2 linked regions of the Oharaeibacter diazotrophicus genome follow. Each later gene encodes a partner of the first gene's protein in a complex. Links are inferred from orthologs where the notes say so. Each region holds a gene or a part of one and is shown on either strand. Other genes may lie near its edges.

The links. The genes of interacting proteins can lie anywhere in the genome.
Region 2: the proteins of EDD54_RS19155 (region 1) and EDD54_RS16985 are in contact, whole or in part, in a solved structure (PDB 1A0O), measured with the Escherichia coli proteins. The link is inferred for Oharaeibacter diazotrophicus from one-to-one orthologs.

What each region holds. Positions count from the first base shown.
Region 1 is NZ_SNXY01000010.1:322,072-327,654, reverse strand. What follows is about bases 2,047-5,360. They hold EDD54_RS19155 (hybrid sensor histidine kinase/response regulator), read left to right. Parts: upstream 2,047-2,382; coding sequence 2,383-5,160; downstream 5,161-5,360. Other genes in these bases: EDD54_RS19150 (chemotaxis protein CheW), read left to right, coding at 5,157-5,360; chpT (histidine phosphotransferase ChpT), read left to right, coding at 2,047-2,195. Outside these bases: EDD54_RS23695 (hypothetical protein), read right to left, coding at 1-86; EDD54_RS19170 (DUF1134 domain-containing protein), read right to left, coding at 253-828; EDD54_RS19165 (YHS domain-containing (seleno)protein), read left to right, coding at 934-1,425; more of chpT, read left to right, coding at 1,545-2,046; more of EDD54_RS19150, read left to right, coding at 5,361-5,583. UniProt on the Escherichia coli protein: Involved in the transmission of sensory signals from the chemoreceptors to the flagellar motors. CheA is autophosphorylated; it can transfer its phosphate group to either CheB or CheY.
Region 2 is NZ_SNXY01000009.1:415,316-419,015, forward strand. The notes cover bases 202-2,881. They hold EDD54_RS16985 (response regulator), read right to left. Parts: upstream 1,894-2,881; coding sequence 1,510-1,893; downstream 202-1,509. Other genes in these bases: EDD54_RS16975 (TIGR01459 family HAD-type hydrolase), read left to right, coding at 202-718; EDD54_RS16980 (protein phosphatase CheZ), read right to left, coding at 761-1,405; EDD54_RS16990 (MaoC family dehydratase), read left to right, coding at 2,191-2,649; EDD54_RS16995 (bifunctional riboflavin kinase/FAD synthetase), read left to right, coding at 2,784-2,881. Also shown: more of EDD54_RS16975, read left to right, coding at 1-201; more of EDD54_RS16995, read left to right, coding at 2,882-3,700. UniProt on the Escherichia coli protein: Involved in the transmission of sensory signals from the chemoreceptors to the flagellar motors.

The sequences.
Region 1 (5,583 bases):
CGGCGCATGAACGGCGGGAACAGCACCAGCGCCACCAGCCCCGCGAACAGGGCACCGAGGGCGAACACGAGGACGTCTTCGATCACGGGTCTTCGGGTCCGGTCGGGGCGGCGCACGGCGGACCCGCGACACCGGGAGGGCAGCGGGGCCGGGCGAACGGCGCGGATGGTGCTCGCGCGGACGGCGGCGGGCCGACCGGACGCGGCGCCAGGATCGGCGCGCCCGCGCGCCCGGTCAAGCCGCCGGACGCCGTCAGAACGGGTTCCAGGTCGCTTCCGGCGTGAACTTGAGGTAGCCGACGTTGACGCCGAGGCGGGCGCCGACGCCGGAGCGCACCGGCACCACCCGAATGCCGCCGGCGGCGAGCGCGGTGATGCCGAAGCCGCCGACCACGTAGGCCGATCCGTCGACGCCGCCGAAGCGGGTGTAGAGCGCGTCGACGCTCGGCAGGCCGTAGACCAGCATCATGGTGCGGGCGCCGTCGGCACCGATGTCGAGGCCGAGCGAAGGGCCCTGCCAGTACACCTTGTAGCTGCCGGCGTTGCGGGTGTAGAGCATGCCCTCGCCGTAGCGCAGGCCGCCGAAGATGGCGCCGCCGCCCTCCTGGCCGAGGATGTAGCCGTTGGGCTGGCCGTAGCTCGACACCGCCTTCTCGACCACGGCGGCGAGGCCGCTCGAGATCTCGCCGAAGAACTTGTTGCCGGCGTTTACCAGCTCGGCCGAGGAGAAGCTGGCGTCGGGCTGCTGGGCCGCCGCGGGAACCGCTGCGGCGACGGCGGCGGCGACCATGGCGCAGGTCGCGAAGCGGCGTGACACGGACGCGTGCATGCGTGGACTTCCTCCGGACCCCCGTCCCCGGTTAACCCGCCCGTCACCCGCCCGCGGGCAAGATCGGCGCGGCGCCGGTTCGATTCGGCGTCCCGGAACATGAACATGGCGAATCCGGCGACACAACGGCGACTTGCACGTCGCGAGCTGCTCCTCGGCGCCGCGGCGGCGGTGTTGGCGACGGCCCGGCCGGCCGCGGCCATCGGCGAATACGTCGTCTCCGACCCCTTCACCGGCGTCGCCATCGGCGGCTACGACCCGGTCGCCTATTTCCTCGACGGCATGCCGGTGCGCGGCGACCCCGAGATCGAGGTCGAGTGGGACGGCGCCTACTGGATCTTCGTCAACCGCGGCAACGCCGCCGCCTTCTCCGACGCGCCGGCGGTCTACGCCCCCGCCTACGGCGGCCACGGCGTCGTCGGCGTGGCACGGGCGGTGCCGCAGGAGGGCGACCCGACGATCTTCGCGATCCACCGCCAGCGGCTCTACCTGTTCAACTCGGTCGCCGACCGGACAGCCTTCCTCGCCGACGCCGACGCGCTGGTCGCCGCCGCCGACGCCAAGTGGCCGGCGGTGCGCGCCATGCTGGCGCCCTGAGGCGGCGGACGGGGCTCGGGTTGGCAGGACCGGCGCGCGCCTGTATCCAGGCGGGCGGAAGGGTCGGATCGCCCGATTCGGCCCGTTGCCGCGCCGTGTCTTCCGGGGAACCCGCCGCCATGTCCGAGCCGACCAGGATCGAAGCCCTCGACTTCGCCGCGCTGCTGTGCTCGCGGGTCTGCCACGACATCATCTCGCCGGTCGGCGCGATCACCAACGGCCTCGAGGTCCTCGACGAGGAGGACGGCGAGGAGATGAAGGCCTTCGCCTTCGACCTCATCCGCAAGAGCGCGCGCACCGCCTCGGCCAAGCTGCAGTTCGCCCGGCTCGCCTTCGGCGCCGCCGGCTCCGCCGGTGCCGAGGTCGACCTCGGCGACGCCGAGACGGTCGCCAAGCGCTACATGGAGAGCGAGAAGGCCGAATTGTCGTGGCAGGCGACCCGCCGGCTACTGCCGAAGAACCAGGTCAAGCTGCTGCTGAACCTCTTGCTGGTCTCGCTGCACGCGATCCCGCGCGGCGGCCGCGTCGTCGTCACCGCCGAAGGCGAGCTGCCGACGCCGACGCTGCGCATCGAGGCGACCGGCCCGTCGGCGCGCATCCCGCCGCGCGCGATCGACCTGCTCGCCGGCAAGCTCGAGGACGGCGGCCACGTCGACGCCCACGCGATACAGCCCTACTACACCGGCGCCCTCGCCCGCGACGTCGGCTTCGTGCTGACCGTGGAGAAGACCGACGACACCGTCGTGTTCCAGGCGGCGCCCGCGGCCTGAACCGGAAAAACCGCATCCGTAGAGTTGATTAGTTCGCGATCGCGCGATTGCCTCGTTTCGGAACGCTTCACTTCAAGCAATCTTAACGGATCTACCCCGAAAATCCCCGATCAGAGACGGCCGTCACCTTCGCGTCCCGAAACGGGAGGTGCGGCTCGGATGCGGGCCGTGTCCTGCGGGGGTGACCATGGACGATCTGCTTCGGGAATTTCTGACGGAGACGAACGAGTCGCTCGACGTCGTCGACGTCGAACTGGTCAAGTTCGAGCAGGAACCGAACAACGCTCGGATCCTCGACAACATCTTCCGCCTCGTCCACACCATCAAGGGCACCTGCGGATTCCTCGGCCTGCCGCGCCTCGAGGCGCTGGCGCACGCGGCCGAGACGCTGATGGGCAAGTTCCGCGAGGGCGCGCCGGTCACGCCCGAGGCGGTCAGCCTGATCCTGCAGACCATCGACCGCATCAAGGGCATCCTGGCCGAACTCGAGGCGCAGGAGGGCGAGGAGCCGAAGGGCGTCGACTCGGACCTGATCTCCCAGCTCGAGCGGATGTCGCTCGCCGGCGACGCCGCCAAGGCCGAGGCCAAGAAGGCCGCCGAGAAGAAGCCCGAGGTCGCGGTCGGCACGCTGGTGCCGCAGATCCTCGAGCGCGAGTTGCGCCCCGGCGAGGTCTCCCTCGACGAACTCGAGCGCGCCTTCCGCGAGACCGAGGTCGAGGCGCCCCCCGTCGCCGCCGCCGTGGCCGAGGAGCCCGCCGCCGAGGCCGCCCAGCAGGCCGGCATCGACTTCGCCAAGGTCGCCGCCGAGATCGAGGCGCGCATGACCCGTCAGGCCCCGAAGCCGGAGAAGGCCGAGAAGGTCGTCGCCGAGGACAAGGACCACGACGACGGCGCCAAGGGCGAGGGCAAGGGCTCGGTCACCAGCCAGTCGATCCGCGTCAACGTCGAGACGCTCGAGCACCTTATGACCATGGTGTCCGAGCTGGTGCTGACCCGCAACCAGCTGCTCGAGATCGTCCGCCGCCACGAGGACAGCGAGTTCAAGGTTCCCCTGCAGCGCCTCTCCAACGTGACGGCCGAGCTGCAGGAGGGCGTCATGAAGACGCGCATGCAGCCGATCGGCAACGCCTGGCAGAAGCTGCCGCGCATCGTCCGCGACCTCGCCCAGGAGCTCGGCAAGCAGATCGAGCTCGAGATGAACGGCGCCGAGACCGAACTCGACCGCCAGGTGCTCGAGCTGATCAAGGATCCGCTGACCCACATGGTCCGCAACTCCGCGGACCACGGCCTCGAGCGTCCGGACGAGCGCAAGCGCGCCGGCAAGACCGAGAAGGGCATCATCAAGCTGTCCGCCTACCACGAGGGCGGCCACATCATCATCGACATCGCCGACGACGGCCGCGGTCTCAACATCGACCGTATCAAGGCCAAGATCGTGGAGAACGGGCTCGCCAGCGAGGCCGAGCTCGAGAAGATGTCGGAGAGTCAGGTCTTCAAGTACATCTTCGCGCCGGGCTTCTCGACCGCCGCCAAGGTGACCTCGGTGTCCGGCCGCGGCGTCGGCATGGACGTGGTGCGCACCAACATCGAGCTGATCGGCGGCACGATCGACCTGAAGTCGGTGATCGGCAAGGGCACCACCTTCACCATCAAGATCCCGCTGACGCTGGCGATCGTCTCGACGCTGATCGTCGAGTGCTCCGGCGACCGCTACGCCATCCCGCAGCTCTCGGTCGTCGAACTCGTCCGGGTGCAGACCAACTCCGAGCACCGCATCGAGCGCATCAACGACACGCCGGTGCTGCGCCTGCGCAACAAGCTGCTGCCGCTGGTGCCGCTCGCCCGCCTGCTTGGCATCACCGACGGCCCCGAGGCCAAGAGCGAGGACGACGGCTTCATCGTCGTCATGCAGGTCGGCAACGTCACCTTCGGCGTCGTGGTCGACGGCGTGTTCCACACCGAGGAGATCGTGGTCAAGCCGATGAGCAAGATGCTCCGGCACATCACCATGTTCTCGGGCAACACCATCCTCGGCGACGGCTCGGTGATCATGATCATCGACCCGAACGGCGTCGCCTCGGCGATCGGCACCGCCACCGCCGACGCCACCGACCGCCACGACGACGCCAAGGTCCGCCCGAGCGAGGATCAGAACAAGGTGTCGATGCTGCTGTTCCACGCCGGCTCGCCCGAGCCGAAGGCGGTGCCGCTGTCGCTGGTCACCCGCCTCGAGGAGTTCGAGATCGAGAAGATCGAGCGCTCCAACGGCCGCGACCTCGTGCAGTACCGCGGCACGCTGATGCCGCTGGTCTACCTCAACGAGAACGTCCGCCGCCGCACCGAGGGCACCCAGCCGATGCTGGTGTTCTCCGACGCCGGCCGCTCGATGGGCCTCGTGGTCGACGAGATCGTCGACATCGTCGAGGAGCGTCTCGACATCCAGGTCGGCTCCGAGGTGCCCGGCATCCTCGGCTCCGGCGTCATCAAGGGCAAGGCGACCGAGGTCATCGACATCGGCCACTTCCTGCCGCTCGCCTTCGAGGACTGGTTCACCCGCAAGGAGATCTCCTCGGCGGCGCTGACGCGGACGCTGCTGTTCATCGACGACAGCCCGTTCTTCCGCAACATGCTCGGCCCGGTGCTGAAGGCGGCCGGCTTCGACGTCACCACCTGCGCCTCGGCCACCGAGGCCATGAAGCGCCTCGGCGACGGCGAGCGCTACGACGTCATCGTCTCCGACATCGAGATGCCGGTCGTGAACGGCTTCGAGTTCGCCGAGATGCTGCGCCGCGACGCCCGCTTCCGGGCGACGCCGATCATCGCGCTGTCGGCGGTCTGCACGCCGGCCTCGATCGAGCGCGGCCGCCAGTCGGGCTTCGACGACTACGTCGCCAAGTTCGACCGACCGGGCCTGATCGCCACCCTCAAGGAAATCACCACCAGCGAGATGGGACTGGCGGCATGAGCACCGAATTCAACCACGGCGAAGCGGCCAACGACACCCACTCGGACACCACCCAGTACGTCACGGTGGTGATCGGCGGCCAGCTGTTCGGCCTGCCGATCTCCAAGGTCCACGACGTCTTCGTGCCCGAGAGCATGACCCGCGTGCCGCTGTCGGCGCCGGAGATCGCCGGCGTCCTCAACCTGCGCGGCCGCATCGTCACCGCCATCGACATGCGCCGCCGCCTCGGCCTCTCGGCCCGCGAGGGTGCCTCCACCATCATGGCGGTGGGCATCGAGTACCGCGGCGAGAGCTACGGCCTGATCATCGACGAGGTCGGCGAGGTCCTGACCCTGCCGACCGCGAGCCGGGAGGCCAACCCGGCCAACCTGGACCGCCGCTGGGCGGAGATCTCCGGCGGCGTCCACCGCCTGTCCGGGCAGC
Region 2 (3,700 bases), on another replicon or contig:
CCGGCCGGTGGTGCTGCTCACCAACGCGCCGCGCCCGGCGTACGAGGTCGAGGCGATCCTGGCCCGGTTCGGGATCCCGCGCGACGCCTACGACTGCATCGTCACCTCGGGCGACGCCTGCCGCGGCCATCTGAAGCGCGAGGGCGCGGTCCGGGTGCTGCACCTCGGCCCGCCGCGCGACCTGCCGCTGTTCGAGGGCCTGAAGCTCGACCTCGTCGGCGAGGAGGAGGCCGAACTCGTCGTCTGCACGGGCCTCTTCGACGACGACACCGAGACCGCCGAGGACTATCGCGCCCTGCTCGGCCGCTGCCTCGCGCGCGGACTGCGGATGTTCTGCGCCAACCCGGACATCGTGGTCGAGCGCGGCGACCGGCTGATCTACTGCGCCGGCGCGATCGCCCAACTCTACGACGATATGGGCGGGGAGACGGTGATGTTCGGCAAGCCGCACAAGCCGGTCTACGACATCGCCCTCGAGACGGTGGCCGAGATCGCCGGCGAGCCGATCGCCCACCACGACGTGCTGGCGATCGGCGACGCGCTGCCGACCGACGTCAAGGGTGCCTGGGGCCAGGGCTTGCCGGTTCTGATGGTGACGGCCGGCATCCACGCCGCCGACTTCGGGCCGGCCGACGCGCCGGATCCGGCGGCGGTCGCCAAGCGGCTCGCGATCGAGGGGCTGGAGATCACGGCGGCGGTGCCGCGTCTCGTCTGGTGAGGCGGGCGCCCGGGCGGGCGCACCGTCGACGGCGCGCCGCGGTCAGGCCAGCAGCGCGTCGATGTCGTCCTGGCTGACGCCCTCGCCCTTGAGCTGGGGGCCGTGCAGGATCAGTTCGCGGCGGCGGCGTTCCTCCGCGGTCTCCTCGTCGGGTGCCGGCGGCTGGTCGCTCGGCACCAGTTTCAGACGTTCCACCAACTGGCTGATGCGCGTGTCGAGGTGGTTCAGGGTCTGCACCACCTTGGAGATGCGCTGGCCGGTGATGTCCTGGAACGAGCAGGCCTCGAAGATCTCGACCACCTTGTCGTTGACCAGCGCCTGGAAGGCGTCCTGATCCGACGGGTCGGCGCCCATGATCTCCTCGGCCGCCGACATGATGGCGTTGGTGGCGGTCTCGGTAGCCTCGACGATGGCGTCGAGTTCGCGGCCGGCGGCGGGAATGCGGTCGTAGCGCATGTCCGCCAGCTTGATGTCGCCGATGTCCTTCTTCATCGAAGCGATCATGCCGGCCATCTCGCCGAGTTCGGCGTAGACGCTGACGTCGATCGGATGGATGTAGCTGCGCAGCGTGTCGGTCATGGCCTCGGCGAGGCGCATGACGTCCTCGAGCGAGATCTCCGCACCCTTGCGGTCGTTGCGCAGGTAGTCGATCACGCGAGCCATGTGCTCGGCGGTCATGTCGGCCATGATAGGCAGTTCCCTCCGTTCCGGCGCGATCGGAGATCGCGCCGGCTACGCCCCCGTTTCCCCCCGGCGGGCCGTCGATCGCTGGGTCGCCGGGGCCGGCGGGCTCAGTCGCCGAACACGGCCTCGATCTTGCCCTTCAGCGTCTGCGCGTTGAACGGCTTGACGATGTAGTTGTTCACGCCCGCCTTCTTCGCCGCGATGACGTTCTCCGTCTTGGACTCGGCGGTCACCATGATGAAGGGCGTCTTGGCGAGGCTGGTGTCGGCACGGACCTGCTTCAGCAGCTCGTAGCCGGTCATGGGCTCCATGTTCCAGTCGGAGATGACGAGCCCGTAGCGGCGCTCGCGCATCTTGCCGAGGGCCTCGGTGCCGTCGGAGGCCTCGTCCACGTCCTCGAAACCCAGCTGCTTCAGCAGGTTCCGGATGATTCGGATCATGGTCTTGTAGTCGTCGACCACGAGAACCGGGATCGAAGTGTCCAGGGCCATCGTCTACTCCAAACAAGGCGCGGCACGCCTCCGGCCGCGTTGACTTTGAGCCGTCATCTCTCGTCGCGCCGCATCCGTCCGTTTCCGGCGGATACGCCCCGCTTCAGTTGCGACACTACGGTAAGGACCTGAAAAGTCGGTTAATCCGGCGGGACCCTCGGAAAGACGTGAAACGGGGTCGCGAAAACCGCTCGTTCATCTCGTCGCATGGACCAATTGGTCGGTTGCGCGGGGCCCGGCTCCGGCGCCATTCCTGGCGCGCGCCGGCGAGCGGGCGCTGGACGGAGAGACGAGACGATGGCCTTCGCGGAGATCACCCAGTACTGCTTCGAGGACCTCGCGGTCGGCATGCGCGAGACCTACCTCAAGACCGTGATGGATTCCGACGTCATCGGCTTCGCGCAGCTGTCCGGCGACCGCAATCCGATCCACCTGTCGGAGCATTTCGCCGCCCGCACCCGCTTCGGCGGCCGCATCGCGCACGGGCTCTACACCGCCAGCCTGATTTCGGCCGTGCTCGGCATGCGCCTGCCCGGTCCCGGCGCGGTCTATCTGTCGCAGACGCTGAACTTCAAGGCGCCGGTCAGGATCGGCGACGTCATCGCCGTGTCGGTCGAGGTGGTCGAACTGCTCGAGAAGGGCGCCCGCGCCCGCCTGCACTGCGAGGCCCGCGTCGACGCCGCCGTCGTCCTCGAGGGCGAGGCGATGGTCAAGGTGCCGCGCCGCGCCGAGATCGAGGCGATCGCGCGGGAGTGACGGCGCCCCCTCCCCTGCGCCGGCCGGCTTGACGGCCGGGCGGGTGCGGTGCGAGGGTCCGCCGCGCCGGACGCGACGTCCGGACACGGCCGGCCCTCCGGACCCGCCGTCCCCGCCGCAGTCGCATCGGATCCATGCCGGGCTCGTCCTTCCTCGTCCACGACCTCGCCCTCGCCGACGGCGCCGCGGGTCTGCCGTCCGTCCTTTCCGGTGCGGTCGTCGCGATCGGCAACTTCGACGGCGTGCACCGCGGCCATCAGGCGGTGCTGGAGGCGGCGCGCGCCGAGGCCGACCGCCGCGGCGCGCCCGCCGTGGTGCTCACCTTCGAGCCGCACCCGCGCGACGTCTTCAAGCCCGACGAGAAGGTGTTCCGGCTGACCCCGCCGCACGTCAAGGCGCGGATCGCCGAGGCGCTCGGCTTCGACGGCCTCGTCACCCTCGGTTTCGACCGCGCCCTCGCCGCCGTGCCGGCCGAGGACTTCGTCGCCGACGTGCTGGTGCGCCGGCTCGCCATCGTCGGCGTCGCGGTCGGCTGGAACTTCCACTTCGGCGCCCGCCGCGGCGGCACGCCGGACCGGCTCGCCGAACTCGGCGCGCTGGAGGGCTTCGCGGTCGAGATCGTGCAGCCCTTCGCCGACGAGGGCGGCACGGCGGTGTCGTCGAGCCGGATCCGCGGCCTGATCGCGGACGGGGCGGTCGGCGAGGCCGCCGGCTTGCTCGGCTACCGCTGGTTCTTCGAGGGCACCGTGGTCGACGGCGACAAGCGCGGCCGCACCATCGGCTATCCCACGGCCAACGTCCGCCTACCCGCCGAGACCCGGCTCGCCCACGGCATCTACGCCGTGCTGATCGAGATCGACGGCGAGACCCGCCACGGCGTCGCCAGCTTCGGCCGCCGGCCGACCTTCGACAACGGCGCACCGGTGTTCGAGACCTACGTGTTCGACTTCGCCGGCGACCTTTACGGCCGCACCGTCGCGGTCACGCCGGTGTCGTACCTCCGCCCGGAGATGCGCTTCGACGGCGTCGCCGCCCTGGTCGCGCAGATGGA